Regions from separate parts of the Novosphingobium sp. TK46 genome, predicted to be linked through region 3. Evidence: riboswitches for the same ligand, from Rfam matches in the RefSeq annotation. Region 3 holds a riboswitch; each other region holds the start of a gene.
What was found. Region 3 has a riboswitch for cobalamin ahead of cobW (cobalamin biosynthesis protein CobW). Riboswitches for the same ligand answer to the same signal wherever they lie in the genome.
Positions count from the first base shown of each region.

Region 1: it holds a riboswitch for cobalamin, as region 3 does, so the genes downstream of both, ACXJ1Z_RS10840 (DUF1636 domain-containing protein) here and cobW (cobalamin biosynthesis protein CobW) in region 3, are expected to answer to the same signal.
Region 2: it holds a riboswitch for cobalamin, as region 3 does, so the genes downstream of both, ACXJ1Z_RS14555 (TonB-dependent receptor plug domain-containing protein) here and cobW (cobalamin biosynthesis protein CobW) in region 3, are expected to answer to the same signal.

Region 1 is NZ_CM143963.1:2,248,589-2,256,295, reverse strand. Features, by position in the region: gene ACXJ1Z_RS10860 (Hsp70 family protein) at 1-608, opposite strand, end outside; gene ACXJ1Z_RS10855 (hypothetical protein) at 719-991, opposite strand; gene ACXJ1Z_RS10850 (SDR family NAD(P)-dependent oxidoreductase) at 1,135-1,827, shown strand; gene ACXJ1Z_RS10845 (cobyrinic acid a,c-diamide synthase CobB) at 1,824-3,149, opposite strand; cobalamin riboswitch at 3,306-3,498, shown strand; gene ACXJ1Z_RS10840 (DUF1636 domain-containing protein) at 3,709-4,116, shown strand; gene cobT (nicotinate-nucleotide--dimethylbenzimidazole phosphoribosyltransferase) at 4,113-5,129, shown strand; gene ACXJ1Z_RS10830 (histidine phosphatase family protein) at 5,126-5,716, shown strand; gene cobS (adenosylcobinamide-GDP ribazoletransferase) at 5,713-6,426, shown strand; gene ACXJ1Z_RS10820 (aminotransferase class I/II-fold pyridoxal phosphate-dependent enzyme) at 6,423-7,409, shown strand; gene cbiB (adenosylcobinamide-phosphate synthase CbiB) at 7,406-7,707, shown strand, end outside.
Region 2 is NZ_CM143963.1:3,023,678-3,031,384, forward strand. Features, by position in the region: gene sucD (succinate--CoA ligase subunit alpha) at 116-1,006, opposite strand; gene ACXJ1Z_RS14535 (hypothetical protein) at 1,028-1,621, opposite strand; gene mdh (malate dehydrogenase) at 1,660-2,622, opposite strand; gene ACXJ1Z_RS14545 (hypothetical protein) at 2,821-3,132, opposite strand; gene ACXJ1Z_RS14550 (cell wall hydrolase) at 3,273-4,412, opposite strand; cobalamin riboswitch at 4,650-4,848, shown strand; gene ACXJ1Z_RS14555 (TonB-dependent receptor plug domain-containing protein) at 4,953-6,854, shown strand; gene ACXJ1Z_RS14560 (ABC transporter substrate-binding protein) at 6,860-7,707, shown strand, end outside.
Region 3 is NZ_CM143963.1:943,895-951,601, reverse strand. Features, by position in the region: gene cobN (cobaltochelatase subunit CobN) at 1-1,228, opposite strand, end outside; gene cobW (cobalamin biosynthesis protein CobW) at 1,228-2,277, opposite strand; cobalamin riboswitch at 2,483-2,724, opposite strand; cobalamin riboswitch at 2,860-3,103, shown strand; gene ACXJ1Z_RS04395 (HoxN/HupN/NixA family nickel/cobalt transporter) at 3,361-4,380, shown strand; gene ACXJ1Z_RS04390 (hypothetical protein) at 4,428-4,622, opposite strand; gene ACXJ1Z_RS04385 (MlaA family lipoprotein) at 4,914-5,945, shown strand; gene ACXJ1Z_RS04380 (Ros/MucR family transcriptional regulator) at 6,108-6,614, shown strand; gene ACXJ1Z_RS04375 (GreA/GreB family elongation factor) at 6,686-7,159, shown strand; gene ACXJ1Z_RS04370 (HPP family protein) at 7,238-7,707, shown strand, end outside.

The DNA.
Region 1 (7,707 bases), 1.3 Mb from region 3:
ACCGAGAAGTCGCTGGTGCCGCCGCCGAAATCGGCGACCAGCAGCGTCGCGGGTTCATCCAGCCGCGAGGCGTAGCTGAACGCGGCGGCCAGCGGCTCGTAGACGTAGTGCACCTCGCCCGCGAAACCTTCGAACATCGCGTCATAGCGCTGCCGGGCGAGTGCCGGATCGGGCCTGCCACCGGCATAGTGGACCGGGCGGCCGACGACGACGCGGTCGAGCCGTTGCAGCGCCCCGTCGGCATGCGCCGACAGCTTGCCAAGGAACAGGCGTCCCAGTTCCTCGAACCGATAGCGCTTGGTGAACACCGAGGCGCTTTCGAACGAGGGGCTTGCGGCGACCGACTTGAACGACTGCAGAAACCGGCTGTTGCCCGGATCCTCGAGGTATTCGTGGATCGCCGCTGGCCCTGCCTCGACCGACAGTCCGCCAGGAACGCCGTCATCCTGCCAGAAGCACAGGGCCGAGCGAAACACCTCCGCCGACCCTCCCGGTCCTTCCAGCGCAATCAGGCGCGGCGGTTCGCCCGCATCGCCTGACAGGGCGACGACGCTGTTGGTGGTTCCGAAATCGAGCCCCGCGCTGGAGCCTGCCTGCCTTGATGTCATCTTGCTCTGCTGCGCCGCCGCAAACGACAGCTTCAATGGTCAGCGCCTTATGGCCGCAATCGCGGACAAATGGAACCATGCGCTACCGCATTGCAGCAATTCGGATGCGCTTAGCGTTGCGGCAATTGCTCTGCCAGCAGGGCGATGCCTTCGGCCGCGAAGTGCGTGTGGGTGGCGCCGTCGATCAGGATCGGATGCTCGGGCGTCAGCGTGGCGTTGTCCTTGTGCGCCGCGTCCAGTTCCAGCCACGTCCGCACCGCGCCTTCCAGGTTGGTGACCTCGGCCAGATCGCCATCGCCGCGCGGCACGTTCTGCAGCGCCGCGCTCATGCGCCAGTCGATCCGGGGCGTGGTGGTGTCGTCCCCCCATGTGGCTTCGGTCATCGTCTCAACCCTCCTGTCGCCAGCGGCCGGGTGCCGCAGCCTTGCAGTAGCGCAGACAGGCACGCGAGGGTTCCCTGGGGATCGCAGCACCGGCGCGGTTCACCGCCTTCCCCTCGCAGCCCGGCCGGGTTAGGCATGGCGACATGACCACGCACATCCTTTTGACCGGCGCCAGCCGAGGCATCGGCGCCGCGCTTGCCCAAACGCTGCGGACCCGTGACGTAAAGCTGTTCGCCGCCGCAAGCGCGGATGCCGACCTCGCTTCGCCCGAAGGCCCCGCCGAGCTGTGGGCAAAGGCACGCGACCGGCTCGATGATCGGATCGACGTGCTGATCAACAACGCCGGCGTGTTCGAAGCCTGCCCGCTGGACGAGGCGGACGAGGCATGGCGCGATCAGTGGCGGCGAACGATGACGATCAACCTTGAGGCATCGGCGCTGCTGTCGCGCTGGGCGATCCTGGCATGGCAGGCGAGCGGCACCGGCGGGCGGATCGTCAACGTCGCCAGCCGCGCCGCCTATCGCGGCGACAGTCCCGCCCACTGGCACTACGCCGCATCCAAGGCCGGGATGATCGGCATGACCAAGACCATCGCGCGCGGTTATGCGGCGCAAGGCATCCTCGCCTTCGCAATCTGCCCGGGCTTCACCATGACCGGCATGGCGGACGATTATCTCGCCAGCCGGGGCGGCGACAAGCTGCTGGCCGACATCCCGCTGGGTCGCGTCGCCCAGCCCGAGGAGATCGCCACGATCGGCGCGTTCCTGGCGCTTGACGCACCGCCATCGATGACCGGCGCGGTGCTGGATGCCAACGGCGCCAGCTACGTGCGTTAAAGCGCAGCGCCGAAGATTTGCGCGATCGCCTGCGGGGCCGATGCGAAATAGAAGTGCGCATATGTCGCGGTAAGGCCGCCGCAGCGATAGATCCGCTCGCCCTCGCGCCCATCCAGCCGCATCGCCTGCGCCACGGGAGCGAGCGGCGTGACGGTGCTGGAATAATGGAAGGTGTGGCCGCGCAGCGTGCCGCCGGGCATCTCCACCTGCTGCATGCCCAGCGCGGCGAAGCGGGCCTGCATCGTCGCGGTGCCGGGGATGATGCCGGCCATCGCCGCGCCGCCGCTACCGCCGCCGCCACCGCTATCGCCCTGCCGTCCCTCCAGCCGATCGAGGCAATAGAGCATGCCCCCGCACTCGGCCAGCATCGGCTTGCCGGCGGCATGGTGCGCGCGGATCGCCGCGATCATCGGCCGATTGGCGGACAACGCGTGCCTGTGCAGCTCGGGATAGCCACCGGGTAGCCAGATCGCTTCGCATTCGGGCAGCGCCGTGTCGTGCAGCGGCGAGAAAAAATGCAGTTCGGCACCCAGATCCTGCAGGCACGAAACATTGGCCGGATAGATGAACCCGAACGCCGCATCGCGCGCGATGGCGATGCGCACGCCGCGCAGCAGTGCCTCGGGCGTGGAGCCGACATCCGGCGGATCGAAGCGCACCGGATCGGGCAACCACGCCGCGCCAGGCGGAAGCGCCGCAGCCGCGCGCGCGATCCGGGTTTCCAGGTCAGCGATCTCGGCCGCCTGCACCAACCCGAGGTGCCGCTCGGGAAAGGCGGAGTGCGGATCGCGCGGCAGCGTGCCCAGCCACTGCACGCCGCCCCGGACGCCGGCCTCCAGCATCTCGGCATGGCGGGCGCTGCCGACCCGGTTGGCGAGGACGGCGGCGAGGGTCACGTCTTCGCGATACGACGCCAACCCAAGCACCAGCGCGCCGAACGTCTGCGCCATCGACGAACCATCGACCACCGCCAGTACCGGCAAGCCGAACCGCACCGCAAGATCGGCGGCGGAGGGGTCGCCGTCGAACAGACCCATCACCCCCTCGACCAGGATCACGTCCGCTTCGCGCGCGGCTTCGTGGAGCAGGCGGCGGCACTCCGCCTCGCCCACCATGAACAAGTCGAGCTGATAGACCGGCGCCCCGCTCGCCCGTTCGAGGATCATCGGATCTAGGAAGTCCGGCCCGCACTTGAACACCCGCACGCGGCGTCCGGCATCGCGATGCATGCGGGCGAGCGCGGCGGTGACCAGCGTCTTGCCCTGCCCCGAGGACGGCGCCGAGATCAGGAACGCCGGGCACTGTTCCGCCTGGAGGCTCAAACCCCGACCCTCGTGGCGCCGAGGTGCGCGTGCCCACGGCAGGGATGCAGGCGTCGATCCATGGGTGAGGGGACTTTCATCGAAGACGGCGGCGGATATGCCATGTGCCGGCCCATCGCAAGCAAGAGCCGCTTGCGTCGCCTATGGCCGCACGATAGGGCTCCCACCGCGACAGGTTCCCCGCATGGGGATCAAAAGGGAACTCGGGTGAAAGCCCCGAGGCTGCCCCTGCAACTGTGAGCGGTGAGCCATCCGGCCAATCTGCCATTGGGATCTAAAGTCCCGAGAAGGCGGCCGGAACCGGCGACGACCCGCAAGCCAGGAGACCTGCCGGTCGCGGTCGTTCTTCATCCGGGCAGGGTGCACCGGGTGTTCGAGGTCGCCTTGCGCATCGGCGCCGGGCTCCCTTGCGCAACGACAGCCACTGCCTTGCCGCGACATCCGCGCAAGGGAGCGTCATGTCGTGCCCCGCCCCTCGCGCCGGGGATCGTGCGCGCTTCCCCTGCACTGGTCGACCGGCAAGGTCCGACGTTGTTTGCGATGAGGGAGCGAGAGCCAAATGCTGCAGCCGGTCAATGCCGAGGCCGCCGTCGTGGTCTGCTCCACGTGCCGCGTATCCACCGACGAGCGCGAGGACGGCGCCGGGCAACGCGGCGGCGCATTGCTCGCGCAGGAAATGCGCGCGGTGCAGGCGGCCGAGCCCGAACTTGCCGGCGTGGCGGTCCAGGAGATGCCGTGCCTGTTCGCCTGCAAGCGTCATTGCGTCATCCACGTCCGCGCGCCCGGCAAGGTCGGCTACGTGCTGGGAGACTTCACGCCCGATCGCGATGCTGCGCATGCGATCCTGACCTATGCCGCGCTGCACGCCGCCAGCGAGGAAGGCGTGGTACGCTTCGCCCAATGGCCCCAGGGCGTGAAGGGGCATTTTATCGTGCGCACCCCGCCCGAGGGCTTCGTCTGCACATGATCGCGTTCGCGGATCGCAGCGCCTTTCTGGACGCTTTGCGCGCCTTACCGACCGCCTCCGCCGTGACGCGCGCGGGAGCGCTCGCCCGCCAGGCGGAGCTGACCAAGCCGCAAGGCTCGCTTGGCCGGCTGGAAGAACTCGCGCTGTTCATGGCCGGCTGGCAGGAGTCCGCGCGGCCGCGGCTGGATCGCGTGCGGGCGGTGGTGTTCGCCGGCAATCACGGCGTCGCCGCGCGCGGGGTCAGCGCGTTTCCGGTCGAGGTGACCGGGCAGATGGTCGCCAACTTCGCCGCCGGCGGTGCCGCGATCAACGTCCTGGCGCGCGAATGCGGCGCCGACCTGACGGTGGTCCCGCTCGAACTCGACCGACCGACCGGCGACATCGCGCAAGAGGCGGCGATGAGCGAGGCGGATTGCCTTACCGCGCTGAACCGGGGTGCGCGCTCGGTCGCCGCCGATACCCAGCTGCTGCTGCTGGGCGAGATGGGGATCGGCAACACGACCCCTGCCGCCTCCCTGTGCGCCGCCGCGTTCGGCGGCGATGCGGCCCTCTGGTCAGGCCGGGGGACCGGGATCGACGACGATGCCCTGGCACGCAAGCGCGAGGCGGTGGACATCGCGCTGGCCTTGCACGCCGACGATTGCAGCGATCCGTTCGAAACCCTGCGCCGGCTGGGCGGACGCGAAATCGCCGCGATCGCCGGCGCGGTCGTGGCGGCACGACTGATGCGCGTGCCGGTGCTGCTCGACGGCTTCATCGTCTGCGCCGCCATCGCGCCGCTGGTCGCGCGCCACCCCGAACTGACGCATCATTGCATCGCCGCGCACTGCTCCGCCGAAGCCGCGCACGAACTGCTGCTCGATCGACTCGGGCTGGAACCGCTGTTGCGGCTGGGCCTGCGCCTGGGTGAGGGCAGCGGCGCCGCGCTGGCCGTGCCGCTGGTGCGGGCGGCGATCGCCACGCACGCCGGCATGGCGACCTTTGCCGAGGCGGCGGTCGCCGGGCGGGCATGAGCGAGCGACTGGTCCACCTGCTGCGCCATGGCCCGCCACGCCGCACCGGCCTGCTGCTGGGCCATACCGACGAGCCGGCGATGACCGGCGATTGCCCGATCATCCGCGATCGCACCGCCGGGCTGGCGATCCGGCACGTCGTGACCTCGGACTTGTGCCGCGCCCGCGATCAGGCGGCGATCTGCGCACGCGATCGCGATGTCGCGCTCACCATCGATCCGGCCTGGCGCGAGCTGGATTTCGGGTCATGGGACGGGATGGCGCCCGGCAGCGTCGATCCATCGGCGCTGGCCAGTTTCTGGGACGATCCGGACGCCGCCCCGCCGCCCGGTGGCGAGCGCTGGTCCACCTTGCGCCAGCGTGTTTCCCAGGCGCTCGACCGGCTGGACACCGCGACGCTGGTGGTGACGCACGGCGGCGCCATGCGCGCGGCGCTCTCGGTGCTGACCGGGCTGGATCACCGCGCGGTCTGGGCGCTGGACTTGCCGTACCGGGCGCTGCTCACCTTGCGCATCTGGCCGGGATCGCCGATCGCCGGCCATGTCACCGGCCTCGACACCGGCCCGGTCACGGACGACCGCGCGTGAAGGCGATCATCCTCGCCATCCAGTTCATGACGCGATTGCCGCTGCCCGATGTGCAAGCCGACGCGCGCGACATGGGCCACGCGATCCGATGGTTTCCCGTCGCCGGGCTGATCGTCGGCCTGTGCGTGGCGGGCGGCGCGTGGCTGGGCCTGCAGCGCGATCCCTGGGCCGGGGCGCTGCTGGCACTGCTCGCCTGGACAGGGATGACAGGCGCCCTGCACCTTGACGGCCTGGGCGACATCGCCGATGCGGCGGGTGCCGCGCATGGCGACCGCTCGCGACTCTCCAGCGTGCTGGCAGACCCGCACATCGGCAGCTTCGGCGTGACCGCGATCGTCCTGCAACTGCTCACCAAGCTGGTGCTGGTGCGGCTCGCGCTGGACGCGCCATCGCTGCTGCCGCTGATCGCGGTGCCGGTGGTCGCCCGGATCGGTCCTTTGCTGTGGACGCTCACGCTGCCGCCGCTGCATCGCGGACTTGGCAGCACCTTCGGCGCGGGCGCGACCTGGCCGGTGACGGCGGCATGGCTGGCGATGCTGGCCATCGCGGCATGGAATATTGCCCCCGCCCTGCTCGCCGCCCCGGTGGCGATGGTGATCTGGGGCCTGTGGCTGAAGCGGCGGATCGGCGGCATCTCGGGCGACGGGCATGGCGCGGGTATCGAACTGGTGGAAAGCGCCATGCTCGCGGCGCTGATCTTCGTGCCATGAGCGACATACTGACCCACCACGGCGGCCGCCTGGGTGATGCGCGGGCGCGGTTCGGCGGCGCAGCGGCGGACTGGCTGGACCTGTCGACCGGCATCAATCCCACCGCCTGGTCACCGCCGGACGACCTCGTCATCGATTGGCGCGGCCTGCCCGATCCGGGTGAGCTGGCAGCGCTCGAACGCAGCGCCGCCGCCTATTTCGGAGTCGACCGCGCACGGTGTCTGGCGGTGCCCGGAAGCGAGACCGGCTTGCGCGCGCTGGGCGAACTGCTCCGGCTTCCGGGACGGCATGCGCCGCTGTGCTACAGCACGCACGTCAACGCCTTTGCGCAGGCACGCGCCATCTCCGCGCAGGATGACGCGGAACCGTCCGTGCTGGTACTGGGCAATCCCAACAACCCCGATGGCGCCACCATCGCTCGCGATGCGGTGCTGGCGGCACTGGCGCGGCAAGAAGACAACGGCGGCTGGCTGCTGGTCGACGAGGCCTTTGCCGATTGCGCCCCCGATACCAGCGTCGCCGCCGAGGTGGCGGACGACCGGCGGCTGATCGTGACGCGTTCGTTCGGCAAGTTCTTCGGCCTCGCAGGTGTGCGGCTCGGCTTCGTGCTGGCGCCGCGATCGGTGCTGGCTGCCTTGCGCGAGCGGCAGGGCGAATGGCCGGTCTGCAGCGCCGCGCTGGTGTTCGGGACCATGGCCTATGCCGACCGGCGCTGGATCGACCGCACACGACACGATCTGGCGGCGACGGCGCGGCGGCTCGACGATGTGCTGCGCCACCACGGGCTGCACCCGCAGGGCGATTGCCCATTGTTCAGACTGGTGGATACCCCCCTGGCGGGGCGGCTGTTCACCCGGCTGGCGGAGGCTCACATCCTGACCCGCGCGTTCGCCGATCACCCGCGGCTGCTGCGCTTCGGCCTGCCCGGCAATGCCGCCGCGCTCGCCCGCATCGACGCGCAACTCGCCGCCGCGCTGGCATGAGCGATCCCGTCGCCCTGCTCGCGCTGGCGCTCGACGCCGGGCTCGGCTGGCCGAACGCCTTGTATCGCCGCATCGGCCACCCCGTCGGCGGGTTCGCGCGCATCATCTCGGCTTGCGAGCGAGGCTGGAACCACGCCAGTCGGCCAGAGGCGCAGCGCCGGGTGCTGGGCGCGGCGACCTTGGTGCTGCTGGTGCTCGCCAGCGGTGGCGCCGCGTTCGTCTTCGAACTGGTCGTGCGCCGGGTGGCCGGACCATGGGCCTGGCCGCTGATCGCGCTCGCCGCCTGGCCGGCGCTGGC
Region 2 (7,707 bases), 1.7 Mb from region 3:
TTTCCGCGCCAGGGGGCTCCCCCGGCGCTTACTCACCAATCGATCGCGGGCGTGGCACTTTCCCGGGGAGGAGCAAGTGTGAGACCGCGTTTTCTCCCCTGGCGGGGAGAGAGATTTAGGCGAGTTCCTTCAGCAAACCTTCGAGCGTGACGCCCAGTTCCGATGGCGAAGGCGAAACGCGGATACCCGCTTCTTCCATCGCCGCGATCTTGTCTTCCGCGCCACCCTGGCCGCCCGAAACGATGGCACCGGCATGGCCCATGCGACGTCCCGGAGGAGCGGTGAGACCGGCGATGAAGCCGACCATCGGCTTCTTGCGGCCACGCTTGGCTTCGTCCTTGAGGAACTGCGCCGCTTCTTCTTCGGCCGATCCGCCGATCTCGCCGATCATGATGATCGACTTGGTCTCGTCGTCGGCCAGGAACAGCTCCAGCATGTCGATGAAGTTGGTGCCGTTGACCGGATCGCCGCCGATGCCGACAGCCGTGGTCTGGCCAAGCCCTGCGTTGGTGGTCTGGAAAACCGCCTCATACGTCAGCGTGCCTGAACGTGACACAACGCCGACCGAACCCTTGGAAAAGATGCTGCCGGGCATGATGCCGATCTTGCACTCGTTCGGGGTCAGGACGCCAGGGCAGTTCGGGCCGATCAGGCGCGACTTCGAACCGGTCAGCGCACGCTTGACGGGGACCATGTCGAGCACCGGGATACCCTCGGTGATGCAGATGATCAGCTCCATCTGCGCGTCGATCGCCTCGAGGATGGCATCGGCGGCACCGGCGGGCGGCACGTAGACGCACGAAGCGGTGGCGCCCGTGGCGGCCTTGGCTTCATGCACCGAGTTGAACTGCGGCAGGCCCAGATGCTGGGTACCACCACGGCCCGGCGTCACGCCACCGACCATCTTGGTGCCATAGGCGAGCGCGGTCTCGGTGTGGAAGCTGCCGGTCTTGCCGGTCATGCCCTGGGTGATGACCTTGGTGTTTTTGTCGACGAGAATGGACATAGGATCTCCGTTACGTGCGATTCAGCGGGGGAGGTCGCTGATCTGGTCGGCTTTGATGGCTAAGCCGGCGATCTTGACCAATGCGATCAGAGGGCTTCCGGCAGGTACGTAGAATATTTCGAAGCTGTCCTGTTCCGGCTTCAGGCCGGAGTTCCAGCTGTACTTGGTCATCTCGGCGCGCTCGATCGCGGCATCAGGCTCGCTTCCGACCCAGCGCGATGCCGCGGCCTTGTCGATTGGGCGAGTCTCGCCGACATCGTAAGTGCGGCATCCGACGACGGACGTTCCATCGCTCTCGACCGAGGACAGCACGAGGTGCAGGTCTTCACCGGCGACCTGGCGGGTGAAGACGAGCGGCCCATCATCGACACGCCCGCCGGTCTTGTCGAGCAGCTTGCGGCCTTGTTCGTATCCCATCTTGACCAGGGGGCCGACCGGCGTCGCAGCCGGATCGGCGGCCTTGGTCCACCCGCTCGCGGCAACCTTTGCGGCGGCCGCATCGCGGGTCGACAGATCGGAGCAGGCGGTGCGAACCGCATCGAGCACTTGCCCGAGAGGATAGGCGCCTTTCGCTTCGGCCGCAGCCGCCGGCACGCTGGCGCAAGCCAGGATCATGCAGGCAGCGAGGGCGAAGCGATGGCGCACCGCGTGGCTCAGGCCAGGCTCTCGTCGATGCCCTTGCACGCGACCAGCAGTTCCTTGACCGCGTCGATCGAGACCTGGAGACCGGCCTTGGCCTTCTCGTTCAGCTCGATCTCGATGATTTCCTCGACGCCGCCGGCACCGATCTTCACCGGCACGCCGACATAAAGGCCGTCGACGCCGTACTGGCCTTCGACGTAGGCGGCGCAAGGCAGGATGCGCTTCTGATCCTTGAGGTAGGCTTCGGCCATGGCGATGCCCGAAGCGGCAGGCGCGTAGAATGCCGAGCCGGTCTTGAGCAGGCCGACGATCTCGCCGCCGCCGTTGGCGGTGCGCTTGACGATTTCGTCGATGCGCTCCTGCGTGGACTTGCCCATCTTGATGAGGTCGGGGACGGGGATGCCCTTGACGGTCGAGTACTCGACCACCGGCACCATGGTGTCGCCGTGGCCGCCCAGCACGAAGCTGGTGACGTCACGCACCGAGACGCCGAACTCCCAGGCGAGGAAGGTCGAGAAACGCGCCGAGTCCAGCACGCCGGCCATGCCGACGACCTTGTTGTGCGGCAGGCCCGAGAATTCGCGCAACGCCCAGACCATCGCGTCGAGCGGGTTGGTGATGCAGATCACGAATGCGTCGGGGGCGTTGGCCTTGATGCCTTCGCCCACGGCCTTCATCACCTTGAGGTTGATGCCGAGCAGGTCGTCGCGGCTCATGCCGGGCTTGCGCGGCACGCCGGCGGTGACGATCACCACGTCGGCGCCGGCGATCGAAGCGTAATCGCTCGAACCGGTGATCTGCGCGTCGAAGCCTTCGACCGGACCGCACTGCGACAGGTCGAGCGCCTTGCCCTGGGGAACGCCGTCGGCGATGTCGAACAGGACGATGTCGCCCAGTTCCTTTTGCGCGGCGAGGTGAGCCAGGGTGCCGCCGATGTTGCCGGCGCCGATGAGGGCGATCTTCTTGCGAGCCATGGGCCTGTCAGTCCTTCACAGGTGCGGGGTCAACGGACGGATGGGCGGCCTGCGATGCCCCGCGAAGGCAAGCCAGCCGTTGAGTTCCGCGCGTGCCTAAGCCCGCGATGGCGCGAATGCAACCTTCTTGAGCCCCGACAGGGCAAAGATCTTACATCATGTTGATAACAGTTCGCAATAGCGATAAGCCGGGTGCACTCAGGCGGCGAAGCTTCCGAGTTTGGAGCTGATCCGATCGGCGAGGCGCCGATCGAGCTGGCGACACACCGCCAGCCAGTGCTGGCAGCTGTCCCGATCCCGCTCGCGCAAGGCCGACAGGGCCCGCGCGCCGGCATGTTCCGCGGCGGCAAGGCCGTGACGGGCGAAGTGGCGCAGCGCGGCGATCAGCGTCTTGTTGTCGAGCCGGGCGACATCGTTGTCGTTGACCGCGCACATCGGGGCGGAGTGGCACCGCCAGGCGCCGATCGGGGATTCTCCGGCGACATGGGCGCCGGCAAAACGGATGGTCATGATTTCGACCCTTCAAGCAACGCAATTGACGAAAACGCTTCTACGCGCGCGGTCCCTAACTGTTTGCTGACATCCTATGGTTTCATGGTTGTTCAGGATGCCGCCGGTCCGGTTGCGAACACAATTCATCGTATTGGCGGTCAACTGGTGGGGCTGGCGATCCATTGACCGCTGTTCCGGTACTCTTCGCGCACCCCGTCTCCGCTGGGGAGGGCGTGACCCTGATACAAGGTGTCGCCGCCGCGTGCCTTGACCTCTCCGGTATAGACCGGCGCGGCGGCGGGCGGTGCATCCGTCGACAGGCCGCCGGGCATGGCCACCAGCCCTTGCGCCCGCGCGCGTTGCAGACCTTCGTCGTACGCCTTCTGGATCGCCAGCGGATCAAGCGCCGCGCTGGCGGCTGCGGATACGGCGGACTCGTCGTGACGGTTGGGCGCGGCCAAGGGCTCGCCGCCCAGGTAGGCGAAGCGGAACGTCGCAGGCTGCCCGGCCCGGCCGTTGAAGCTGTAGAACCGATGCGCGCCGATCGTCAGCAGGTAATGCAGGCTCGGCGCCCAGTACGGGTGCACCGCGACCGTATGATAGTGGGTCGCCAAGCCGGCCGGCGCATAGACATAGCCCGCCAGCGCCTGCCGGGCGACGTCGCCCGCCCGGTCCCAGAACAACCGGTTGGGCCGCCGCGCGAGCGAGCCGTCGCAGGCGAACGAGAACTGGCAGCCGGTGGATCGTTCGGACCCCTGATAGACGACGCCGCACACCGTCTTGGGATAGGCGGGGTGCGCGACACGGTTGAGCACGACTTGCGCGACGGCGCGCTGGCCGGCATCCGCCTCGCTCGCGGCTTCGTAATAGATCGCCGCGGTCAGGCACTGGACGGCGCGCGTGCGATCGACGCCGCTGTTATCGACCCACAGCGGCTTGGCGATCGCGGGTGACAGCACATCGAGTCCTGGCGCGCCTTTTGCGTCGGAGTGGATCCCTTCGCCAAGCCCGGGCTCGGCAGCGTCGAGTTGCAGATAATAGAACGCCGAACCCGGGAAGCTGTCGCCCGCCCGCTCGAACGGCATCGGCTCGACCGTCGCGGCCTGTCCCGAAGCATCGCCGATGCTGAAGGCGGACCAGTCGGCCGGCGCGGCGGCGAAGGCGGGGATGGCGATGGCTCCGGCGACCAGCAGCGCCATGCGGGACAGCCGCAATCCTCTGGACCCATGCGCGATGCGCGCCGCGAAATCGCGCGGCCGCTGCTCGTTCAGGCAAAGATCGGCGAGGATGACGGGCATACGCGGGGTATCGAAGATCCTGCTGGGCGGCACTGAAGCCCGCAGCTACGCACGCGCGGATCGCCGTGCAGCACACGATCCGGCGGCGTCCCGATGCGGCACGTTCTGGGCAAATACCCTTAAGCGGTTAAGGAGTCGTCGCGCGAGCATGGAAAAGGCGCCGCCTTGCGGACATGAGCGAACCAGCTTCTCCTTGCGCGACCAGCTTCTCCTTGCACGAAATGCATCCCGGGCCTACGGCGCGGCCACGTCAGGGGTTGTCCGGGAAGCCGGACCGAAGAGGGAATTTCGGTGCGATGCCGAAGCTGCTCCCGCAACTGTGACCGAGGAGTCCGTTCTCAACCATGCCACTGGCCAACCCTCGCGGGCGTCCGGGAAGGCGAGGGCGGGCGATGATCCGGAAAGCCAGGAGACCTGCCCGATAGACGGTCGTTCCGCGCCGGGCGGGTGTACCGGTCGCAGCTGGGAATGCGCGTCGCATGAGGGCACGTGCAAGCCTCTCGCCATGGACGGCACTTCGTTCAGGTTGGAGGTTTTCGCATGAAGTATCTGTTTTTGCTGACGTCGGCGCTGGCCATGGCAACCCCGGCGTGGGGGCAGGATGGGGAGATCAGCGTGGCTGACTTGCGCATCGCCGACAACACCATCACCGTTCTTGCCACCGGCAGTCGCCTGCCGATCGATCAGGCGGGCCAGCCGGTCAGCGTGATCGACCAGGCCGAAATCGCCTCGATCCAGGGGCCGGACATCACCCGCGTCCTCGAGCGGCTGCCCGGCGTCACGATCGCGCGCAACGGTGGCCTCGGCTCGACCACCAGCCTGTTCGTGCGCGGCGCCAATTCACAGCAGTTGCTGGTGCTGGTCGACGGCATCCGCGTCGCCGATGTCGCCGCGCCGGGCGGCGGCTACGATTTCGGCAATCTGACCACTGGCGGTCTCGCGCGCGTCGATTTGCTGCGCGGCTCTAATTCGGTGGTTTGGGGTTCGGAAGCCATCGGCGGCGTGCTGTCGCTCACCTCGCGCGATATGAACGGCGCCGAAGCCACCGCCGAATATGGCGCGCGCGACAGTTTCGACGGGCAAGTCACTGCGGGGCTATCCAACGATACCTACGGCGTCACGTTCAACGGTGGGTACCTGCGGACCGATGGCTTCAGCCAGGCCGCGGCAGGAACCGAGAAAGACGGCTTTCGTCAGTATCGCGCTGGGGGCCGAGCGCATGTCGAACTGACGCCGGGTCTCACCGCCAGCCTCGTCGGCCGCTACACCCAGGGCAAACTCGACATCGACGGCTACCCCGCGCCGGACTTCGTCTTCGGCGATACGCCGGAGTATCAGAAGACCCGCGAGATCAACGGCCGCGCCGGTCTTGCCTGGACTTCGGAAAAGCTCGACCTCAACGCCGGGTATCAGGTTTCCGACACCCGCCGCCGGTATTACGACCCCACGTTCTCCGGTGATCCCACGTCGGAAACGCAAGGGCAGAGCCGCCGTGCGGAATTGAACGGCGCCTATCGCGCCACCGACACGCTGCGGCTGGATTTCGGTGGCGATCACGAGTGGTCGCGGATCGACGTCAGCGGCGCGGACAGGCAAAAGGCCAACCTGTCCAGCGGCCATGCGCTGCTCGGACTTTATACCGACGCCTTCACCATCGCCGGCGGCGTGCGGTATGACGATCATTCGCGCTTCGGCGACCGGTGGACGTTCGGCGCCAACGGCAGCGTCGCCATCGCCGACCAGTGGCGCGTGCGAGCCTCGTATGGCGAGGGCTTCAAGGTGCCGACCTTGTACCAGCTGTTTTCCGAGTACAGCAATCCGACGACGACGCTCGATCCGGAGAAAAGCCGCAGCTACGACGCCGGGATCGAGTACGGCGATCGCAACGCGCCGCTGCATTTCGCGCTCACCGGGTTTCGCCGCGACAGCCGCGACCTGATCGGCTTCGTCTCGTGCTCCGGCGCGATCTGCGCCACCCGGCCGTTCGGCTATTACATCAACGTCGGGCGCGCGCGGGCGACCGGGTTCGAACTCGAGCTGGGCGCGAAGATCGGCGAGACCCTCCACGCTCAGGCCGCCTATACGTACGTGAAATCGACCGACCGCACCCGTGGGAGCGCCGACGAGGGCACCGACCTCGCGCGGCGTCCACGACACGCGCTGACCGTTTCGGCCGACTGGACCCCGATCACCACCGGTCCGCTGACCGGCTTCGTGGTTGGCGGCGACATCCGCATGGTCGGCGAAAGCTATGACTTCGCCGGCGAATTCGGGCGGCTCAAGGGCTATGCCCTGGGCACCGTGCGGGCGAGCGTTCCGGTCGGCGAACACCTCGAAGTGTTCGGCCGTATCGAAAACGTCACGAACGAGGACTACGTGACCGTGGGTGACTATGGCACGGCCGGCCGTTCCGCCTTCATCGGCGTGCGGGCAAAGATGTGAGATCCATGCAAATCGGTTTCCTCCGCGAGCTTGTCTCAAGAGGAAATACGCTCGCCAAGCGAGTGGAGGAGGGGGTGCCGCATGGCCACCGAGACCCCTCCACCATCCGCTTGGCGGGCGGCATCGTGGCAGGACTGTTCAGCCTCGTTCTTGCTGCGTGCCAGCCGACCGGAACACCCGCCGGATCCGCGATGGCGCGTCCGACGATCGTCTCCCTCAATCCCTGCAGCGACGCCATCCTCGCCCGCGTCGCGGCGCCGGGGCAACTGCTCGCGATCTCGCACTACAGCCATGACTCCGCGTCGAGTTCGATGGGCGTCGCCGCCGCCAGCCACTATCCATCCGTATCCGGTTCGGTCGAGGAGATCGCCCGGCTTGCGCCCGACGTCGTAGTGGCGGATACCTTCCTCGCGCCCGCGACCAGGCAGGCGTTGCGCGGTCTGGGCATCCGGGTCGTCACCATCAGCGGTATCGACACCGTCGATGCGGGCAAGGCGCAAGTTCGCGCGCTCGCTGCCGCTGCGAAAAATGTGAAGGCGGGGGAGATGCTTGTCGATGATATCGAGCACGCTCTGGCAAGTTCCGCGCCGGCCACCGGCAGCGCGCCGCTGTCCGCCGTGGTCTGGGAATCGGGGGGAATCGTCGCCGGCGACCACACGCTGATTGCAGACCTCTTGCGCCACACCGGCTTCGTCAATGCCGCGGCGGTGCGGGGCATGGGGCAGGCCGACTACCTCCCGCTCGAAGCGATGCTGACCGATCCGCCGCGCGTGATCCTGGCGAGTGGAAGCACGTTTTCGCAGGAAGACCGGCTGCTGTCGCATCCGGCGCTCGCCGCATTGAAGGGCACCCG
Region 3 (7,707 bases):
TGGCCGGGGTATCGAGGCCGACGCCGTTGCCGATGCGGCCATCGCGGTTGGGATAGTTGGCCAGGACCAGCGCCACCCGGCGCGTCGCGGCGGGGGTCCGTCGCAATCGGGCCCACCCGGCGGCGAGATCGGCGACGAAGGCGACGCGATCGGGCGCGACCCGTGGCACGACGATGCCGCACTGCGTCACTTCGTCGAACCGCTGCGCCGCCTTGAATGCGACGGCGCGGGTGAACACGCGACCGTCGATCTCGGGCAGGGCGACGTTCATCGCCAGGTCGCGCGGCCCCAGGCCTCTAGCGGCGGCGCGCCAGTCGGCTTCCTCGACCCCGGCGAACGCCACTTGCAGGATCGGGCAATCGCCGCGTTCGAGCACGCCGGGATTGCGTGGCTCGGATGAGGACGAGGCCGCGAAACTGGTGGCGTTGACGATCACGTCGGGCGCTACTTCGGCGATGAAGCTGCCCAGCCACTCGAGCACGAACGGCTCGCGCAAGGCCCGGACATAGACCGGTGCGACGTTGAAGCCACGTTCCCCCAGCGCTGCGACCATCGCATCGATGGCCTCCAGCGTGGCCGCGATCATCAGCGCGCGGTAGAACACCAGCACGGCGACCGGCGCACCCGGCTTCCAGCGCGCTTTCAGATCGGCAAGGCCGGGGCGGTCGAGCCCGGCGATGTAAAGCCCGGCGTCGGCCACCGGCACCGGATCGTCGGGCGCGCCGCAATCGCGACCGATCGCGCGCGCGGCGGTGCGCAGGAACGCCAGCGCGTTCGCGATACCCCCTTGTCGCATGTATTCGCGCAGGCGGCCCACTACCGGCTCGGGCAGAGTGCCGGCCAGATCGAGCGCCGGGTCGATCTCTCGCCCCTCGGCCAGCGCGGCGAAGGCGATCCCCTTGGTGCGCGCGAGGCCGGCGATCTCGTCGATACCGTAGGGCCAGTAGCTCTTGCCCCCCAGCAGCACGACGCAGACGAACTTTGCGTGCGCGATCACCTTCTCGACGTACAGGTCGACCGAGTAGGGGTGCTTGAGCTGCAGCAGGTTGGCAAGGCGCACGCTCGGCGCGCCCGGCTCGGCTTGGGCGAGCGTGGCCGCAGCCTTGGCGAAGCAGGCCAGCTCGCTGTCCGCGACCGTCAGGATCACGATATCGCCAGGTGACTGGTCGAGATCGATCGCCTCCTCGCCGTTGGAGATCGTGCCGGGGGTGGCGGACAGCAGGTGCATCAGGCGGTGACGGCTCCGAGCAGGCCGGCAAGGCCCGCTTCGATCGCTTCGCGGTCGAGGCCCTTTTGCCCGATCACCACCAGCTGCGTGCGGCGTTGCTCGGCAGGCGCCCAGGCGCGGTCGTAGAAGTGCTGGATGCGCGGGCCGACCGCCTGCACCACCAGGCGGCTCGACTTGCCGGCGACGGCGACCATGCCCTTGATGCGCAGCACGTCGTGCCGCGCGATCAGCGTGCCCATCGTCGCGACCAGCGCGTCGAGGTCCGCCACTTCGGCGCCGGACAGGACGAAGCTGTCGAAGTCGTCGTGATCGTGGTCGTCGTCCAGTCCGTCGATATGCGAGGGACGCGAGTCAAGATCGTCCTCGGCGGCGGCGGTGATGCCCAGCAGGGCGGCGATATCGACGGCGCCGTGATCCGCGCGGACGATCTTGACGCCGGGGCGGATCTCGGCGGCGACTTGCGCTTCCACCCGGGCCAGCGCCGCTGCGTCGACCAGATCGGTCTTGTTGAGCACGACCATGTCGGCGCAGCCCAGCTGCTCTTCGAACAGTTCCTCGAGCGGGCTATCGTGATCGAGGTTTGGATCGGCGGCGCGGGCGGCGGCGAGCGCCACCTCGTCCGTGGCGAAACGACCGGCGGCGACCGCGTCTGCATCGATCAGCGCGATCACGCCGTCGACGGTGGAACGGGTGCGGATGTCCGGCCACTGGAACGCCTTGACCAGCGGCTTGGGCAGGGCGAGGCCCGAGGTCTCGATGATGATGTGCTCGGGCGGATTGGGCCGGTCGAGCAGCTTCATCATCGTCGGCAGGAAATCATCCGCGACGGTGCAGCAGATGCAGCCGTTGGCCAGTTCGACGATGTCGTCCTCGGGACAGGCGTCGTCGTTGCAGCCCCGGACCAGTTCGCCGTCGACGCCGACATCGCCGAATTCGTTGATGATCAGCGCCAGGCGACGGCCGCCCGCATGGGTCAGCAGGTGGCGGATCAGCGTGGTCTTTCCGGCTCCCAGGAAGCCGGTGATGACGGTGGTGGGTACTTTGCTCAAGACGATCATCCTTGCGCGCCGGCGACGTTGCGCGACACGGGGCAGGCCGAGCTTGCGCAGTGGCATGGCTCGACGGGCGGCACGCGCGGGCGGGCAGGCGCGAAAGCACCCGGCGCGACCATGCCGCTGCGGCCCCGGGCCGCGTTGCATGTCGTCGCTCAGACGGAAAGTTCATCCGTGCCTTGGCCAACCCCTGGACCACGGCAAGAGCGACCAGACGCCGGCAGGTCTCCTGGCTTGCGGGTCGTCACACGATGCACGCCTTCCCAGGCCTCGCATGTCGCAGCGTCCGGCCCAGTGGCTGCCTTTCCCGGTCTGGGGAAAGACGATGTGCATCGCGCTCGCCGCTTACAGTTGCAGGGACAGCCACGGAGTTGAGGAGCCCGGCCCCTCTCACCGCATTCCCGTTTAAGCCTCTTGCGAGGCACCGGCGCGATCTACGTCCCCACGATGGCAGGCCACCTTGGGGACAATCGGGCGATACCGGCACCGAGCCGCCGGGGCAAGGCGGGAGTTGCGCGCGTCGTCCCTTGCGCGGTCCCTTGCGCCCGCATAAGGATGAGTGGCCCGGTCGCGAAATCGGCAGGGCAAGATCGCGCCGGTGTCCCGAAAGGGGCTTAATAGGGAATGCGGTGCGGAAGGGTTTTCCTTTCAACTCCGCGGCTGTCCCTGCAACTGTAAGCGGTGAGCGCGATGCATACGCTGGCGGCCAAGACGGCACGCCGGCAGCCACTGGGCCGGACGCTGCGACATGCGAGGCCTGGGAAGGCCATGCATCAAGCCTTGACCCGTGAGCCAGGAGACCTGCCGGCGTCTGGTCGCTCTTGCCGTGGTCCAGGGGTTGGCCAAGGCACGGAAAATGACTCCGTCTGAGCGACGCAACGTGCGGCGGGGGCCGCACCGGCATCGGTGTGCCGGGCGCTGACTGGCGTCCGTTCGGTACGCACGATCCGGCCGTTCGCACGGAGGCCCCTTGCCAGGATCGCTGACGCCGACGGGGTTGGACAGGGATATGCAACAGGCGCAGGTAAGGCCGGTCGCGAGCGATGCGGGCCGGGCAGTCGCTTCGATATGGGCTTGGGCATGACGCCGGCGACCATGACCTTGCGCGGACGCGTCACCGTGCTGTTCGTGCTGCTGGTCGGCGCGAACCTGTTGGCGTGGGGCTGGGCGCTGAGCGCGTTCCACGGCAACACGCTGATGCTGGGCACTGCGCTGCTCGCCTGGAGCCTGGGGCTGCGTCATGCGGTGGACGCCGACCATATCGCCGCTATCGACAACGTCACGCGCAAGCTGATGCAGGATGGCCAGCGACCGATCACGGTGGGGCTGTGGTTCGCCATCGGTCACTCGGCGATCGTCCTGATCGCGGCGACCACCATCGCGCTGGCCGCTACCACCCTGACCGACTTCGAGGCGATCGGTGCGAAAGGGGGCGTGATCGCGACGATCGTGTCGGCGGGCTTCCTGTTCGCCATCGCCATCATGAACCTGGCGATCCTGCGCGGTCTGTGGACGCGTTTCCAGCATGTGCGGAAAGGAGGCTCGCACACGCAAGAGGATCTCGACATGCTGCTGGCGGGCGGCGGGGTGATCGCACGCGTGCTGCGACCGTTGTTCCGGCTGGTCCGTCGCAGCTGGCACATGGCGCCGCTGGGGTTCCTCTTCGGCCTGGGCTTCGACACCGCGACCGAAGTCGCGATTCTGGGTCTGTCCGGCGCGCATGCCGCCGATGGCGTATCATTGGGCACGGTCCTCGTGTTCCCGGCGCTGTTCGCGGTGGGGATGGCGCTGGTCGACACGATGGATGGCGTCATCATGCTGGGCGCGTACGAGTGGGCCTTCGTCAAGCCGATCCGCAAGCTGTACTACAACCTGACCATCACCGCGATTTCGGCGCTGGTGGCATTGGTGATCGGCTCGATCCAGACGGTGGCGTTGCTGGGTGAAAAGCTGGGCCTTACCGGCGGCGTATGGACCCAGGCAGGCGTGTTGTCGGCCCAGTTCAATACGCTGGGTTTCCTGATCATCGGCCTGTTCATCGCCTGCTGGCTGGTCAGCTACGTCGTGTACCGATGGAGCGGGCTGGACGGCGATGCATGACATAGGCCCGCCTTGGGTTTTCCCGCGTTGCAGGCAGGGCTTGCCCCCTATGGTGTCTGCGCATGCTCCAGGCGTGAAGCCGGCACGGTGTTTCGTGCGATCTGTTCGATGAAGTTCGCACGCGCCTCGTAGATCGCGGCAAGTTGCAGCTGGCCGTCGCGATCATGCCCGCTGATCGCCAATGCCGCGTTGGTACGGTGCCGTTCCGCCTGCTCCAGATACTGCTCGGACGATTGCGGCATTGTCTGGATCCCTGGAGCGAACCCGGCTGTGGCTCGACACCCTTTCGTCGGGATCAGGTGCCTTGCCCGCAATGGCACGGTTGAACCATGTCATTGGTATTTTTGCTTGATTGCACACGGGCCGCCGCTCAACGGCGCGGCGCGCAGGGTCGTCATCGCCGCTTGTCGAGAACCTCCATCGCATGGCGTCACCGATCGCGAATCTTCTGTCCTACAAAGTCGTAAACGGGCATGTCGCGATCTGCCGCAATTCGAGGGGAAGAAGCGCGGCCAACAGGATGATGGGCGCTGATGTTGATTTTGACGAGTGCGGTGCTGCTTGCGGTCGGACCGCTGGAGCCGCCGCAGACGACGCACGCTTGGGTCGGCGCCGCGAGCCTTGCATCGTCCGTACCGGCTTCTTCGTCGGAGCCGCTGGCCCAAGATCCGTCGCGCGTTCCCGCGCCACCGCCGACCATCGTGCTCCCGCCGCTGCCGACAGAGCCGAATGCCCCCTCGGTGCCGGTATCGCCGGTAGCGGTGCCGCCGGGCGAGAATACGCGGACAGGCGATATCGTCGTCGCCGGGCGCAAGGACACGCCGGGCGATCCCCTGCGAGCGGTAAACGCCGAAGCGTTCGCGATCACCCAGAAAGTCGACGACGCGGTGATGGGTCCTGCGGCACGGACATACAAGGAAACCGTTCCGCGTGTCGCGCGCAAGGGCATTCACAACTTCCTGTACAATCTTCGCGAGCCGATCGTATTCCTGAACTACATGCTTCAGCTCAAGCCGGGCAAAGCGGTGGAAACGGCGGGGCGTTTCGCGATCAATTCGACCATCGGCGTCGCCGGGTTCGTCGACGTGGCCAAGCGCAAGCCATTTCGTCTGCCCCGACGCTCCAACGGCTTTGCCAATACGCTGGGATACTATGGCGTGCGGAACGGGCCGTTCCTGTTCCTGCCGATCGTCGGTCCGACAACCGTGCGCGATCTGTTCGGCGGTGCGATCGACCGGCTGGTCCTGCCGGTCGGCGTGGGCAGCCCGTTCACCAGCCTGACGTATTCGGTGCCGGCCGGCGTACTCGGCGCGCTCGACCATCGTTCCGAATTCGACAAGACGCTGAAGGATCTGCACGCCAATTCGCCCGATCCATACGCCGCGACCCGCGCGTTCTATCTAAGCCGGCGGCAGGCCGAGATCGATGAGTTGCATGGACGCGGAACCGGTGATCCCGCGGGTATGACGGGGCCGCCGCCAAGCGTTCGACCGTTCGTGCCCGAGGGCCTGGCACCGGAAGTAAAAGACACTTCGCCGTCGGAACCGCCCGCCCAACTCGATTGAACATCGCCGGCGCAATGCAATCTATAATCCGGCCCGATGCGGATTCATTCTACAATGCCGTGCCGGATGTGAACAAAACGGCCCTTGATTGATTGTTAAGCACGCTTGCCGAATGAGATTGCGGCGCTTACGTGGTTTTGCCCTTTGCTGGAGATTGTTGAATTGGCTGATAACGACAACCTGCTCGAGATGACGTCCGATATCGTCACTGCCATGTTGAGCAATAACAGCGTCCCCAGTGACCAACTTCCCTCGCTGATCACGTCGGTGTATTCCGCACTTTCAAGTCTTGGACAGGAAGCGCCCGCTACGGCGGAAGAGGAAAAGCCGACGCCGGCAGTAACCGCGCGCCGCAGCCTGGCTGATCCGAATGTTCTTATCAGCATGATCGATGGCAAGCCGTACAGCAGCCTGAAGCGGCACGTCGCCGGCCACGGCTATACGCCGGAAAGCTATCGCGAAGCGTTCGGGCTCAAGCCGGACTATCCGATGGTCGCGCCAGGTTACAGCGAGCGTCGTCGTGACATCGCCAAGAAGCTTGGCCTTGGTCGCAAGGCTGCCGCAGCGCCCACGCCGGAAGCTGTCGCCGCTCCCGAACCCGCGCCGCAGAAGAAGGCGCGCAAGCCGCGCAAGACCGAGGCCGTTCAAAAGGAACCAGCGGGCGAATAGTCCCGGAAAAAGGCGACATTTCCGGCGGTCGAGACGCCGCCGGTGACGACGCTTGAGGATCCAGTCCAGCCATGAGTGTCGCCTTTCGCCGCGAGGGGGATGATGAGCATCTCGAACCCAAGTTCGAGTTGCCGCTCCCACCGGGCCCCAACATCGTCACCGCCCGCGGGTTGTCGCTGATCGACGCGAAGGTGGCCGAGCTTGAAGCCGCTCTGTCGGCTCTTGCGGACGAGGCCGAGATCAAGGCTGCCAGACGAGAGCTGCGCTATTGGCGCACCCGTCTGGCGACGGCCCGGCTGATGGATCCGCCGGACGGTTCATGCGTCGCGTTCGGCGTGCACGTCACCCTGGCGCTGAACGGCAAACGGCAAAGCTTCACCATCGTCGGTGACGACGAGGCAGCGCCGCAGTCGGGTTTGCTGGCGTATTCCGCTCCGCTTTGCCGGGCGATCATGGACGCGGAAGTCGGTGATCGGGTCGCCTTTGCGAACAAGGCCGATGCGATAGAGATCCTTGCGATCGAGCCGGCCATGGATGGCGGGTGACGCACGATGCCGGGCAGGCATGCCCGCACCGATTCTCGATGGGTAAAGCTTTCGTTGTTGCCGAGTTGACCCTTCCGCATGCGTGATCGTCTGTTCAAGCCCCTCCTTGCCGGCGCCCGCATCGGCGATCGCCTGACAGCTTGCGCGGGGGCTATGGTCTGCATTGCCCTGACGGTGGTGGTTTGCAGCGAGTTGCCGCTCGGCAAGGCGGATCTGCCGGTCATCGTCGCCCCCCTGGGCGCGTCGGCGGTGCTGGTGTTTGCCGTGCCAGCCAGTCCGCTCGCCAGGCCATGGTCGGTGCTGGGTGGGAATGTCTTATCTACCCTGGTGGGCGTCGCTGCGTTCCAGTCGATCCCGAACCTTGCGATCGCCACAGGGGTGGCGGTGGGTGGTGCGATCCTGGTGATGTCGCTGCTACGCTGCCTCCACCCTCCGGGGGGCGCGGCCGCGCTGACCGCCGTGATCGGCAGTCACGACATCCACTCGGCCGGATATCTGTTCGCCTTCGCGCCGGTCGGTCTCAATTCGATCGCGCTGCTTTCGCTGGC